DNA from 2 places in the Roseateles aquae genome. Region 2 is predicted to be linked to the other one. Evidence: predicted binding sites of a transcription regulator. Region 2 holds the regulator's gene; the other holds the start of a gene.
What was found. The regulator sigma-54, encoded in region 2, starts transcription at its own class of promoters, with help from an activator protein. The targets are predictions, from matches to a motif close to TGGCANGNAANCTGCTTT.
Positions count from the first base shown of each region.

Region 1: the regulator sigma-54 is predicted to act here: its motif matches at 2,033-2,050, upstream of adh (aldehyde dehydrogenase).

Region 1 is NZ_JAVXZY010000005.1:149,570-157,017, reverse strand. It holds gene RQP53_RS13645 (sigma-54-dependent Fis family transcriptional regulator) at 1-1,833, opposite strand, end outside; gene adh (aldehyde dehydrogenase) at 2,109-3,629, shown strand; gene RQP53_RS13635 (DUF695 domain-containing protein) at 3,772-4,233, opposite strand; gene RQP53_RS13630 (hypothetical protein) at 4,527-5,366, opposite strand; gene RQP53_RS13625 (hypothetical protein) at 5,383-5,622, opposite strand; gene RQP53_RS13620 (hypothetical protein) at 5,624-6,325, opposite strand; gene RQP53_RS13615 (hypothetical protein) at 6,661-7,448, opposite strand, start outside.
Region 2 is NZ_JAVXZY010000003.1:67,077-74,524, forward strand. It holds gene RQP53_RS09125 (thiol:disulfide interchange protein DsbA/DsbL) at 1-335, shown strand, start outside; gene lptA (lipopolysaccharide transport periplasmic protein LptA) at 474-1,094, shown strand; gene lptB (LPS export ABC transporter ATP-binding protein) at 1,091-1,867, shown strand; gene RQP53_RS09140 (RNA polymerase factor sigma-54) at 1,880-3,391, shown strand; gene RQP53_RS09145 (LysR family transcriptional regulator) at 3,405-4,358, shown strand; gene RQP53_RS09150 (aminoglycoside phosphotransferase family protein) at 4,374-5,411, opposite strand; gene RQP53_RS09155 (LPS-assembly protein LptD) at 5,620-7,448, shown strand, end outside.

The DNA.
Region 1 (7,448 bases), on a different contig from region 2:
ATCGATCGACTCCTCGCCCGCACCATCGCGCTCAGCGGCCTCTACACCGGGGGCGGCCGCAGCGGCCATCGCCCTCAGCCCGCGCAGCAGATCGTCGGGCAGGTGGGCGAAGTCGATCTGCGGCTCGTCGTCATCGAGCAGCGCGCAGGCCGTCTGCAGCGCGTTGTGCAGCTGGCGCAGATTGCCCGGCCAGCGGTAGCGCTGCAGCGCCTGCAACAGCTCCGGTGCCAGCTGCAGCGGCCGCGCCGGCTGCAGCTCGGCCAGCATGCGCTCGATCAGCGCCGGTAGGTCCTGGCGCTCGCGCAGTGGCGGCAGGCGCAAAGTCAGGCCGTTCAGGCGGTAGTAGAGATCGGCGCGGAAGCGGCCGGCCTCGACCTCGGCGGCCAGCTCGCGGTGGCTGGCGCAGACCAGGCGAAAGTCCACCGCCACCGCGGCGCCACCGCCCAGCGCCTGCACCTGGCGCTCCTGCAACACGCGCAGCAGCCGGGCCTGCAGGGCCAAGGGCATGTCGCCAATTTCGTCGAGGAAAAGCGTGCCGCCCTCGGCCTCACGGATGCGCCCCGGTGCGCCCTGCCGGGCCGCGCCGGTGAAGGCGCCGGGCCGGTAGCCGAACAGCTCGGCCTCGATCAGCGCCTCGGGCAGCGCCGCGCAGTTCAGCGCCACCAGCGGCCCGCCGGCGCGCGCCGAGCTGGCATGCAGGGCCCGCACGAACAGCTCCTTGCCGACGCCGGACTCGCCCTGCAGCAGCAGCGCAATCGGCTTGTTCATCACCCGCCGGGCGCGCTCCAGCGCCTGGCGCAGGGCCGGATCACCACTGTCCAGCCGGGCCAGGGCATCGGCCGGCGGCGCCAGCACCGCCGCGGAACGAGCCGGCACGGCCGTGCTCGCCGCCAGCAGGCTGCGTCCTGCGTCAACGCGCAGCCACAGCGTGCTGCCGTCGGCACGGCGCAGCAGCCGCGGGGCGCTGCTGGGCCGCCGGCACCAGTCGGCCAGCTGATCGAGTTGCAGCGGCAGCAGCTGCTCGATCCGGCAGGCACCGATGGCCGACCAGCCCAGGCCCAGCATCTGCAGCGCGGCCGCATTGGCGCCGATCAGCCAGCCCTCGTCGGACAAGGCCAGCAGCCCCTCGGCGCAGGAGCCTATGCCTTCGGCCTGGCCATGCAGATGCAGGCGCAGGCCGGCGCCATGGCGGTGCTCGAACAGGCGCTGTTCGATCATGCCGGCGGCGGTGCGCACCAGGGCCAGCGTGTGGCGGTGGTAGCTGCGCTGCTCGCCGGAGATGTCCAGCGCACCGAGCACGCGGCCGCTGGGGTCGAGGATGGGTGCGGCCGTGCAGGTCAGAAAGCCGTTGCGCTCGAGGTAGTGCTCGCCGCCGTGGACGACCACCGGCGCCGCGTCGGCCAGCGCCGTACCGATGGCATTGGTGCCCCGCCACTGCTCATGCCAGCTGGCGCCGGGACGCAGGGCAACGCGCTGGGCGCGGTCGAGAAAGCTGGCATCACCCAGCGCCTGCAGCAGCAGGCCCTCGGCATCAGCCAGGATCACCATGCTGTCGGTCTCGGCCGTCTGGCGGAACAGGTGCTCCATCACCGGCCGCGCATGGGCGACCAGCTCGCGCTGCTGCTCTAGCGCTCGCGCCAGCTGCGCGCCCGACGCATGCGGCGCGCCTGGCGGGCGCCCCTCAGGCCTGAGCCCATAGGCCTGGCTGCGCTGCCAGCTGTTCAGCAAGGCGGGCGCAATCAAACCGTCGGCCACCTGGCCGGCGTCCAGCAGCGCGCGCCGGGCCTCGCGCAGCCGCGCACTGCGCTCGATTCGGGACGGCAGAGCCTGCATCAACTGTGTCTCCATCGGTCTTCTGAGGCGCAGCGTAGCCATGGACTCAAACGCTGCAAGCACTTCAACCGCCGCTGCGCCAGCACTGTTCATTTTCGGAACAGCTGTTCAGCACCACACTGCGCCAGCGGCACAGTCTGCGCCGCCGAACTGACCGCGGACTTGCGCCAAAACCGCAGCGCCGCGCTCAAACCAAGGCTGGCACGGGCCATGCAATAGCCGCAATGAGCCTACAGGGTTCAGTCGATGCCAAACACTCAAACAGGAGACACACCATGCTTTACGCAGCCCCGAACACCGCCGGCGCACCGGTCGAATTCAAGCGCCGTTACGACAACTTCATCGGCGGCAAGTTCGTGCCGCCGGTCAAGGGTCAGTACTTTGACGTCCTCACGCCCATCACCGGCCAGCCCTACACCCAGGCGGCCCGCTCCGGCGCCGAAGACATCGAGCTGGCCCTGGACGCCGCCCATGCCGCCGCCGATGCCTGGGGCCGCACCGCGCCGGCCGAACGCGCGAACCTCTTGCTGAAGATTGCCGACCGGCTTGAGCAACACCTGGAAAAGCTGGCCTATGCCGAGACGGTGGACAACGGCAAGCCGATGCGCGAGACGCTGAATGCCGATATCCCCTTGACCATCGACCATTTCCGTTATTTCGCCGGCTGCCTGCGCGCGCAGGAAGGCGCTTTAAGCCAGATCGATGAGCAGACCATCGCCTACCACTTCCACGAGCCGCTGGGCGTGGTCGGCCAGATCATCCCCTGGAACTTCCCTATCCTGATGGCGGCCTGGAAGCTGGCGCCGGCGATAGGCGCGGGCAACTGCGTGGTGCTGAAGCCGGCGGAATCGACGCCCGTCAGCATCATGGTGATGGTGGAGCTGATTGCCGACCTGCTGCCGCCCGGCGTGCTGAACATCGTCAACGGCTACGGCCGCGAGGCCGGCATGCCCTTGGCCGAGAGCAAGCGCATTGCCAAGATCGCCTTCACCGGCAGCACCGCCACCGGCCGCGTGATCGCCCAGGCCGCCGCCGGCAACCTGATCCCGGCCACGCTGGAGCTGGGTGGCAAGAGCCCCAACATCTTCTTCGAGGACATTGCCGACGCCGACGACGCCTTCTTCGACAAGGCCATCGAAGGCCTGGTGCTGTTCGCCTTCAACCAGGGCGAGGTCTGCACCTGCCCCTCGCGGGCGCTGATCCAGGAATCGATCTACGACCGCTTCATGGCCCGCGCACTGAGCCGCATCCAGGCCATCAAGCAAGGCAGCCCGCTGGACACCGACACCATGATGGGCGCCCAGGCCTCGGCCCTGCAGATGGACAAGATCCTCTCCTACCTCGAACTCGGCAAGGCCGAGGGCGCGCAATGCCTGATCGGCGGCGGCCGGGCCGAGCTCGGCGGCGAACTGGCGGGCGGCTACTACATCCAGCCGACGCTGTTCAAGGGCCACAACCAGATGCGCATCTTCCGCGAAGAGATCTTCGGCCCGGTGCTGGCGGTGACCACCTTCAAGACCGAGGCCGAGGCGCTGCAGATCGCCAACGACACGCCCTACGGCCTGGGCGCCGGCGTCTGGAGCCGCGACGGCAGCCGCGCCTACCGCATGGGTCGCGCGATCAAGGCCGGCCGCGTCTGGACCAACTGCTACCACGCCTACCCGGCCCATGCCACCTTCGGCGGCTACAAGGAATCCGGCATCGGCCGCGAGACCCACAAGATGATGCTGGACCACTACCAGCAGACCAAGAACCTGCTGGTCAGCTACTCGCCGAACAAGCTGGGATTCTTCTGAGCGAGGCGCAACAGCCCGGCGATGGGCACTGGTGGCCAGCGGCGGAACAAGGCAGCTGGCCACGCAGTTTTTCGATCAGCGGGCATGCACCCGGCTGACAGCTCCCCGCAGCCAAGTTGCCATGCTGATCAGCAAGCCATCGTCAGGCCGGCATCTCCGAGTTGCCCGGCGACGGGTATAGATCGGCGATCAGGTCTTGAAGCTCTGACCACGAAGCATCTTCGTAAAACCTGATGTCGATGGGGTAGCGGGGGTGATCGGCGAGTTGCGCGTTCAGCTCAGCCATGAAGGCGTCCCTATCGGCGATGTACAGGACGAACTCGCGAAGATCGTTGCCAATGCGGCGGTAGGCCTCTGCGCAAAACCCTGGCCGCTGCAGGTCCGACAGCACCTGATCCAGCGCCTGCATGCTGGCGTTGACTTCGGGCGCTGGCATCCCGTTACGGCTGGCGCCGTCGTATCGCCAGGCAATGACTGTCAACCAGGGAAGCGGCAAACGTTGCGCTTGCGGTGGCAGTTCCGGCACCAAGGTCCAGAGAATCGGTTTGCCGTCCTTCAGCGTCTGAAAGATCTTTCCCGTCATTTCATCGCTGGCTGGATTCATGGGCATGTCCTGCATGAGACCTTGATTTTGGCCGCTGGCCACCAAAACGCCCACACAGCGTTTTGCCGTCAAGTCGGCACGCACCCAGATGCGCGGGCCAGTTTCGCCAGCGGCGTAGCCCGCCGTTCAACAGTGGCTCGCCCCGTTAAGCGCCGGCTTCGCAGGCCAGGAATGGCTGCGCTTGAAGTGTCGCGCGGGTCAAACGACCCGCCCTACCAAACTGCCATTTGCAGATCGGCGTATTTGAGGAGTTCGGCTGTGGTTGGGGGGGGTGGTCATGGTTGTGTGCTCCCTTAGTTCAATGGTTTGAGGGTTTTTTCGACGAAGCGCAGCGTCTGGTAACGCTGCACACCTGATTGGTTCTTAACTGGTCTAGTTGGGTAATCGCTGTCGAAGGCCGGGCATGCGTTGTCGGCAGCGAAGGTCCACGGTTGGCGTCCGCCAGCGCGACTTCCCTGAGCCCAATCGACCATGTAGCCGATACGCTCGGCAATGACCTCTTGGGTTTGGAGATCGATGACTTTGAGCGAACTGCCGGCGATCCAGTGCTCGCGCTCTTCGTGCGTGGAGATGTCTTCAAACTTCACGCCGTAGCGAGCGGTGCGCTGTGGGATGGGCGTCTTATCCAGCACAAAGCGGGTGTAGCCCTTCAGGTAGCTCTTGTCCGTCTGCCAGGGTTCCTCTACACGGCCGGTGTAGCGGTAGAGCTTGCCGTCCTCGGGGTCAGAGGCTTCCACGAATCGGTAGCCCTTGTATGGCGGGAAGTTGGCAGGCCACGGCGTCGTGCGGCCAAAGTGATAGCTATTGCGCAGGAACGTCTCCACATAACCATCCCCGGGGAGGTCGTGTCCGTAGGGGTCGCTCAGCCTGAACTGATCCTCAGGCTGCTCGCCCTGGTTCTCGTTTTCCTTGCGGGTTCGCACATTCACCAGATACACCCCCTCAACGTTTTCCACAGTCTTGTGAATGAACTCTCCCGACTTCTTGCAGCGCTCCTGCCACTTGGCATAGGCGCGCTCACGCTGCTGCTTGGCCTTCCAGTCCCGCCAGGCCGAGGGCCCCATGCAGGAACCCAGCAGTGCCAGAATCGCGGCGCTAACGAGTGCCTGGCGCTTCCAACGTTGCGCTACCAAGGGGCGCTTGCTTGTTTCACGCGGCATCGGCATCAGAGACGTAGGCCAGGTTCGTTACAGGCGCAACCTGCCTTTCAACAGCGGCCCGCCCCTTTTGAGCGACGGCTTCGCAGGCCAGGAATGGCTGCATTTGAAGTGTCGCGCGGGTCAAACGACCCGCCCTACCAAAGTTTTGATTGGTCTCCGTGGAAGCCACCGCGGTGTTCAGCATGGTGGTCAGTTGGGACAATTCGTCGGAAGTAAGAAATACAGGCATGTCAGACCTTCTGGGTCAAATTTAGAACTCTGATCACTTCATCAAACAACTCGGGCCAGTCTTCGCAAACATTGCCCTTGCGAATAAGCACCTCCACAAAGATGCCGTCTCTCCACCAAAATCCAGCGCCGCCTCCTGCTTGCTGGGGATCCTTGAGGTTGAGCTTGCATCCGAGGACCGGTGGTTGCCCCTCTGGGTCACGACGATCCATAGCCACATAGACGGTGTCAGGCGTGCTGAAACGCTCACCGGTGAATTTGTGCAGAGCAAAAAACTCCACCCGATCTAGACCTGGGCGAATGGTTTGGCGATTGACAATTCGGCCGTCACGCTCAGCTGCTTGTATTTCTCTGTACCCAATCGGTTCCGGAGGAATGTCGTACGACCTGATTTGGAGTTGGATGCTCCAGTCTTTGGGGTCGTGCTTGGCGGGGGCTCGTCCGGGCGGCGCTTTACTGGGCCAATAGAACGACATCCCGTAGTCGGAGGAATAGGCAGTAGGCACCTTGAACCACTGGTCATTCCACTTGTGAAGCGTGAATGCGCCAGGCTCTGTATTGACTGGGCGCGCCCCCGGGCAAGCGCTATCGGCGTTGTCCCGACATAGCTCATTCCTTCGCGCATGCTCTGCCTTGAGCCTCGCCTCCTTGGCTGCCAATTCCTCCGCACTTGGCTGACATGCACTCAGTCCAACAGCAATCATGAGCGTCGATAGGCGCAAGCATCTGAGACGCGCCTTCAAACTAGCCCCTCGCAAGAAGCCACTTCGTGTGGTTCGCTTGATGCACTCGAACAGCGTGCTGCAGAAGCCGGAGTTGGTGTTGGGCAGCTGGGCGACGACCGTCCAGTGGTCGGTGAAATTCTTGGCTTGGGGGGGGCGGTGAATTTGCTCCCGTGGTTGTTGCCCTCCGTGAGTGCCGTTTGGAGGTCAAGGCGAACGCCTGTAGTCCTGGGTGTCGTCAGGAAAGCCTCAGTCGCCATTTGCAGGTCGGCGTACTTGAGGATGTCAGCGATGGTTGGCGTAGTAGTACTCATGGCCTATTGCTCCCTGTGGCTTGGCTTGAGAACTTTTTCGGTGAAAACGAGAGTCTGTCCCGCTTGGCTTTGACTGCCGTAGCTGCCTTGGTTCACCAGGTGGGGAGGGACAAAACTCGGGCATGCGTTGTCGGCGGCGAACAGCCACGGAGAGCGTCTGCCTGATCGATTGCCTTGCGCCCAATCGACCATGTAGCCGATGCGCTCGGCGATGACCTCTTGGGTCTGCAGGTCGATGACCTTGAGCGAGCTGCCGGCGATCCAGTGCTCGCGCTCTTCGTGGGTGGAGATGTCTTCGAACTTCACGCCGTAGCGGGCGGTGCGCTGGGTGATGGCGGTGCGGTCTAGAACGAACTCGCGCACCCATTCGCCATAGCTTTTGTCGCGCAGCCAGGGTTGATCGACGCGACCCTTGAATCGGTACAGCTTTCCGTCCGTGGGGTCGAAAGCTTCAACAAAGTCGTAGCCGATCCGTGGTGTCTCGTCGCGTCCGGGGGGCGTCTCCCTTGGCCGCTGGTGGTGGTAGCCGCGCAGGAAATTTTGGATGTAGCGCTCGTCTGTCGAGTCATGTCCGTACGGGTCGTCCAACTCGAACTGCTCACCGAAGTTGGTAGTCGTTCGCACGTTCACGAGATACACCCCCTCAACGTTCTCCACAGTCTTGTGAATGAACTCCCCCGACTTCTTGCAGCGCTCCTGCCACATGGCATAGGCACGCTCACGCTGCTGCTTGGCCTTCCAGTTGTGCCAGGCCGAGGGGCCCATGCAGGAACCCAGCAGTGTCAAGAGCG
Region 2 (7,448 bases):
AGGTTCACACCGCCATCTTTGACGCCATCCATCGCTACGGCCAGAGCCTGGACGATGTGAAGACCGTGGCCGGCTTTGTCGCCAAGCTCGGCGTGGACCCGGCCAAGTTCGAAGAAAGCTTCAACTCCTTTACTGTGAACACGAAGTGCATGCAGGCCAAGAAGCTGTCGGAAGACTACCGGATCGACGGTGTGCCGGCACTGGGCGTGGCGGGCCGTTTCTTGACCTCGCCGGCGATGTCCTCGGCCGGCCTGCGCATCAGCGAAGTTGAATCCGGCAAGCGCGCGCTGCAGGTGGTCGACACGCTGATTCAGCGCATTCGCAAGGGCGGCTGATCGCCGGGCAGGGCGCCAGCCGGATCGGGGAAAGGCGCCCTTCTTCACATGGCAATGGAAGATGGTGGCGTGGCCCCCTGTTCGGCGGGTCTCGCCGGCACTTTGGCATGGCAGAATGGCCTGCAAGAACTGTGCCGTATGAAATCCAACCAGACCCTTCTCCCCACGCTAGCGCTGCTGGCCTGCCTGTTGCTGGCCATGCCGGCGCATGCCGAGCGCGCTGATGCGCAGAAGCCGCTCAACATCAGCTCCGACAAGGGCGGGCGGGTCGATGTGGTCAAGCAGCGTACCGAGTTCAACGGCAACGTCATCCTCAGCAAGGGCACCATGCTGCTGAAGGCCGAACGGCTGGATGTCCGCGAGGCCAGTGACGGCTTCTTCCAGGCCTACGCCAGCGGCGAGGCGGGCAAGCCGGTCAGCTTCCGTCAGGCCCGAGATGTTCCAGGTGAGGCCATCGAGGGCCATGCCGAACAGCTCGAGTACGACACCCGCTCCGACACCATCCGCTTTGTTGGCAATGCGGTCGTGCGCCGCACGCGCAGCGGAGCGGTGGCCGATGAAGTCACCGGCGCCGTCATCCTCTACGACAACCGCACCGAGGTGTTCAGCGTCGAGGGCGGCCAGACCTCGCCGCACCCGAACGGCCGGGTGCGCGTGGTGCTGATGCCGCGTGGCGCCTCGGCGCCCGAGGCCGCGGCCAGCGCACCGCCGCTGACGCTGCAGCCCAGCACCGTGCTGCAGCCGCGCAAGCCCTCATGAACAGCCAGGTGCCAGCGCTGGAGGCGGGCGCGCGCAGCCGCCTGGAGGCCGAGGGCCTGCAGAAGCACTACGGCATGCGCCGCGTCGTCAAGGACGTGCACCTGGATGTGCACAGCGGCGAGGTGGTCGGCCTCTTGGGCCCGAATGGCGCCGGCAAGACGACCAGCTTCTACATGATCGTCGGGCTGGTGCGTGCCGATGCCGGCGAGATCCGCATCGATGGTCAGCCGGTGCAGCGCCTGCCTATTCACCAGCGTGCGCGGCTCGGCCTGAGCTATCTGCCGCAGGAAGCGTCGATCTTTCGCAAGCTCAATGTCGAGGAAAACATCCGCGCCGTGCTGGAGCTGCAGCTCGATGAGCAGGGCCGGGCCTGGCCCAATGCCCGTGTCGATGAGGCGCTGGAACAGCTGCTGCAGGACCTCAGCATCGAGAAGCTGCGCGACAGCCCGGCGCCGGCCTTGTCAGGCGGTGAACGTCGGCGTGTCGAGATCGCCCGTGCACTGGCCACGCAGCCGCGCTTCATCCTGCTGGACGAGCCCTTTGCCGGTGTCGACCCGATCGCGGTGCTGGAGATCCAGCGCATCATCGGTTTCCTGAAGGCGCGCGGCATCGGCGTGCTGATCACCGATCACAACGTCCGCGAGACGCTGGGCATTTGCGACCGCGCCTACATCATCAGCGAGGGCACGGTGTTGGCCGAAGGCCGGCCGGCCGAGATCGTCGACAACCCCGATGTGCGCAAGGTCTACCTGGGCGAACACTTCCGCATGTAGGCGGCTCGGACGATGAAGCCCTCACTGCAGGTACGCCTTTCCCAGCATCTGTCGCTGACGCCGCAGCTGCAACAGTCGATCCGCCTGCTGCAGCTCTCCACGCTGGAGCTGCATCAGGAAGTCGAGCAGATGCTGGCGCAGAACCCGCTGCTGGAGACCGACGAGGAATTCGCCGAGGCGCCGCAGCTGGAGCCGGCCGAGCGCTTGTCGGCCAGTCAGCGCGACGAGGCGGCCAGCAGCGCCGAGGCGGCCGGCGATGGCGAGGCGGTGGCCGAGATCCGTGCCGATGACTTCGGCACGACCGAGCGCGAAGACTGGGAAAACGGCACCGAGGGCGACGACTTCGACGGCATCCGCGAACTGCCCAGCAACAGCGGCGGTACTGCGCCCGATGACGACAGCGATTACAGCGACCGTGAATCGGCCGAGATCAGCCTGCAGGAGCATCTGAACGCGCAGATGGCCGGCATGGGCTTGAGCGACGAGGACCGTGCGGCGCTGCATGTGCTGATCGAATCGTTGAACGAGGATGGCTATCTCGAAGACAGCCTGGAAGAGATTGCGGCGGCGCTGTCGGCTGGCGCCGAGGCTGAGCAGGCCGAGGAGCTGCTCAGCCTGCTGCGCTGCGCACTGAAGTGGCTGCAGAGCATGGAGCCCGCTGGTGTGGGCGCCCGCGATCTTTCGGAATGCCTGGTCTTGCAGCTGCGGGCGCTGCCGCGCAGCCAGGCCCAGGTGGTCGCCATCCTGATCTGCAAGCAGCATCTGGAGCTGCTGGCCAAGCGTGACAGCCGCAAGCTGATGGCCCTGACCGGCGCCGACGAGGCGCTGCTGCGCGAGGCGCAGGCGCTGATCGGGCGGCTGGAGCCCAAGCCGGGCCGCCGCTTCGCGCGCAATGTGGCGCAGGCGGTGGTGCCCGATGTGATCGTGCAGAAGGCCGGCCGCGGCTTTCGGGTGATGATCAATCCGGATGTGGCGCCCAAGCTGCGCATCAACGAGCTCTATGCCCAGGCGCTGCGCGCCACCCGCGGTGGTGTCAGCAATTCGCCGCTGGGCACGCAGTTGCAGGAGGCGCGCTGGTTCATCAAGAATATCCAGCAGCGCTTTGACACCATATTGCGCGTCTCCGAGGCCATCGTCGATCGTCAGCGCGGTTTCTTTACCCATGGCGAGCTGGCGATGAAACCGCTGGTGCTGCGCGAGATTGCCGATGAGCTCGGCTTGCATGAATCGACGATTTCGCGGGTGACCACGGCCAAGTACATGGCCACGCCCTGGGGTACGTTCGAGCTGAAGTATTTCTTTGGCTCGGGCCTGAATACCGAGTCGGGCGGCAATGCATCCAGCACGGCGGTGCGGGCCTTGATCAAGCAGTTCGTCGCGGCCGAGGACGCCAAGAAGCCGCTGTCGGACAGCCAGCTCTCGAGCATGCTGGAAGAGCAGGGCATCCAGGTGGCGCGGCGCACGGTGGCCAAGTACCGCGAGGCGCTGAAGATCGCGCCGGCCAATCTGCGCAAGACGATCTGAAGGGAGCCTTCTGATGGACCAGCTGCGGGCCATGCGCACCTTTGCGCGAGTGATTGACGAGGGCAGTTTTGCTGGCGCCGCCCGCGCGCTGGATCTGGCGCCAGCGGTTGTGACCCGTTTGGTCGCGGAGCTGGAAGAGCATCTGGGAGCGCGGCTGCTCAATCGCACGACACGCAAGCTGGCCCTGACCGATGTCGGCGAAGCCTACCTGGAGCGGGCGCGGCGCATCATTGCCGATGTCGAGGAGGCCGAGGCCTTGGCGTCGGCGTCAACCAATGACCCGCGCGGCCATCTGCGCGTGCTGGTGCCACCCGCCATTGCCGTGCATCAGCTCTCCAAGCACCTGCCGCGCTTTCGCCAGCAGTACCCGCACATCACCCTCGAGCTGCATGCGCCGGGTCCGGTGGCGACGATGGACGAGGCCTTCGACATCACCATCCTCAGTTCTCGCCACCCGCTCGAAGGCGACTTCGTGGCCCGGCGTCTGGCGCGTACCGAGGTCATCATGTGCGCCTCGCCAGACTACCTGGATCGATGCGGGCGCCCGGCGCACCCACGAGACCTCAGGGGGCATGACTCGATCCGGCCCTCGATCCCCGAGTTGCAGCGCGGCATCGTCTTTGTTCGTGGCGGACTGGGCGAAGGCACGGTTCACGAGACCTTCAGCGGTGTGCCCGATCGGGCGGTGTTGAGCACCTCATCGATCGACACCAATTACGCGGCGACCTTGCATGGCCTGGGCATCGCCGGCCTGCCGACCTTTGTGATCGGCGACGCGCTGCTGGAAGGGGCGCTGGAGCGCGTGCTACCGGAGTGGCGCCTGTTCAGCTTCACGATCTGGGCCACGATGCCGACCCGCAAGTTCATGCCGGCGCGAACGCGCGCCTTCCTGGAGTTTTTGCTGCAGGTCTTTGGCGGCGAAGACCACGACCCCTGGCTCTTGGCGGCTGGTTGTGTGACGCGCTGAATGCGCGCTCGCGCTTCAGCGCAGATTGAAGCCGGTCTGCACCAGCGAGCCGCGCAGCTTCTCCAGCAGCCGGGTCAGTGGCGAGAGTTCGATATAGCGGGTGCTGACCTTGATTGCGTAGGCGAAGAAGCGCGGCAGGTCCTCCGCATAGCGGGGCTTGCCATCGCGGTGCTTGAGCCGGCAGTAGATGCCCAGCACCTTCAGATGGCGCTGCAGGCCGGTCCATTCGAGCTGGCGCCAGAACTCACCGAAATCGTCGCCCACCGGCAGGCCCAGCTTGCGCGCCTGCTCCCAGTAGCGAATCGCCCAGTCCAGCTCGCGTTCCTCATCCCAGGAGATGAAGGCATCGCGCAGCAGCGAGACCAGGTCGTAGCTGATCGGGCCGCAGACGGCATCCTGGAAGTCGAGGATGCCGGGACCATCGGCGCAGACCATCAGATTGCGCGGCATGAAGTCGCGGTGCATGGCCAGCTGAGGCTGACTCAGCATGTTTGTCACCAGCAGATCGCAGGTGCGCTGCCACCACTGCAGCTCGACACCGTCCCAGCGCTGGCCGTGCTCGCGCTCGACACACCAGTCGATGAAGATCTGCAGCTCACGGCGCACAAAGGCCTCGTCGTAGACCGGCAACTGGGACGCATCGGCGCGCGACTGCCACTGCAGCAGCGCCGCGATGGCGGCGCGCATCAGCCGGTCGGCCTCGACCGGGCTGGCCTGCTGCAAGGCCTGCAGATAGGTCTGCCGGCCAAGGTCCTCAATCAGGGCAAAACCCTGTTCGGCGTCGGCGGCCAGCACGGCTGGCGCATGCAAATCGCAGGCCTGCAGCTGCGCGGCGACGGCAAGAAAGGGCTTGAGCTGATTGGGCTGCGCCGGGTCGTCCATGATGATGCGACTGCCCTGCTCGGACTGGCAGCGCAGATAGCGGCGCGAGCTGGCGTCGTTATTGGCCAGCTCAAGGCTGCTGGCGTCAAGTCCGTGCAGATTGACCAGGCTGCTGAACCAAGTCTGGAAGCGGGCGGCGCGAGCCGGGTCGGCCCATTCGATGGCGGTCATATCAGCCTATGTGGGTTGGCAGGCCAGGCGTCCCTTGGCAGGGCGGGCGCTATGCGGATCGTGATGGCCCATGGCCTCATGGATAATGAATTCTACAAAGCGCCAGTCCGTCCCGGGCCCTGGTGCCCGAACCCGCTCCGACGCCGTGCCGCGCCCCACACTCCCTTCTTACTCATTGCCCCGTCCTGCTGCTGTGCGATTGACGCTGTTGGCTGCACTCTTGGGCGCAGCGTTGGGCGCCGAGGCGCAGCTTGGCGGCCCGCCAACAGACAGTGTGGCGCAGAAGCTGCGGCCTACTCGCCAGCTGTCGCTCACACGTCGCCAGGGTGAGCAGGCCGCGATGATCATCAGTGCCGAGCACCTGAGCAGCCGAGTCGATCAGGAAACCGAGGCCAGTGGCCAGGCGGAACTGCGGATGGGGGATACCCTGTTGCGTGCCGAGCGCCTGCGTTATGTTCCCGCCCGTGATCTGGCCAGCGCCGAGGGTGGGGTCGAGATCAGCCGCAACGGCAACACCGTGCGTGGCCCCAGCCTTCAGCTCTTTGTTGAGCGATTTGAGGGGGAACTGCTCCAGCCGAACTACTTCTTCGCCCAGACCGGTGGCTCGGGCCATGCGACACGGTTGCGTTTTCTCGGCGAGTCTCGTTTGCTGGCCGAGCAGGCGACGTACTCGACTTGCCCGGTCGACGAGCAAGAGACGCAGCCGGCCTGGCAGCTCAAGGCCAGCAGCCTGCGCATGGACTTCGAGGCCAATGAAGGCGTGGCCAAGGACGCGGTGCTGCAGTTCTATGGCGTGCCCATCCTGGCCACGTCCGAGCTTAGCTTTCCTTTGGGCGACGCTCGCAAGTCCGGGCTGCTGCCGATCAATATCGGCACGTCCAGCCGGAGCGGCTTGGAAATCGGCATGCCCTACTACTGGAATATTGCGCCGCAGCGGGACGCAACCTTCATGCCGTTTTGGATGACCGGCCGAGGCTATGGCGTCGACAGCGAGTTCCGCTACCTTGAGCCCAGCCATGAGGGGCAATTCAATCTGGCCTGGCTGGCACATGACCGTGTGGTCGGGCGCAGCCGCTGGGATTTGAGTGTTGAACACCGTGGCAGCCTTGGTGAGCGCTGGCATTACGAGTTTCAGGCGGAGCGAGTCTCCGATGACGACTACTGGAAAGACCTCAGCAATCGGGTCAAGTCCAAGACGCCGCGGCTTTTGTCGAGCAATCTGAACCTGGGGCGCGAGGACAGCTACAGCTGGGGTGATGCGCAGTGGTACGCCCGCGTGCAGCGCTGGCAGGCGCTGGAGGGCTCGGTGCTTGAGGATCAGTTCATCTCGCCCTATCAGCGCTCGCCGCAGCTTGGGCTGCGCCTGAACAGCCGTGCCGACGATCTTGTGCTGGGGGGCTTCCGGCCCTGGGGGCGGCGCACCCGCCTGGAGGGGGGCATGGAGCTGGAGTACAACCGCTTTGATCTGCCTGGCGGCATGCTCACACGGCAACCGACGGCTGCGCAATCAGGCGCCGTCGATCCCACCGGCCAGCGTCTGCATTTGCTGGCGCACCTAAGCCTGCCCATGGGCAGTGCGGCGTGGTGGCTGATTCCACGCTTGTCGGTCAATGCGGCGAGCTATCGATTGGACCAGCCCGTCTTCGATGGCCGTTACACAGCCGCGCGCAGCATTCCGACCTTCAGCCTCGATCACGGTTGGGTATTCGAGCGCACAACGAGCCTGTTCGGCCAGTCCATGCTGCAAAGCCTGGAGCCTCGGGCGCTCTATGTGAATACGCCGTACCGCGCGCAGAACAGCTTCCCGATGTTCGATACCGCGGCCAAGGACTTCAACTTTGATTCGATCTACGCCGAGAACCAGTTTTCCGGCGTCGATCGTGTCTCCGATGCCCATCAACTGACGCTGGGCGCGACCTCGCGCTGGCTGAATGCGAACAGCGGCGAAGAGTTGCTGCGTCTGGGCATGGTGCAGCGCATGCTGCTGCGCGACCAGAGCATCACGGCAGACGGACAACCATCAACGCAGCGGGTTTC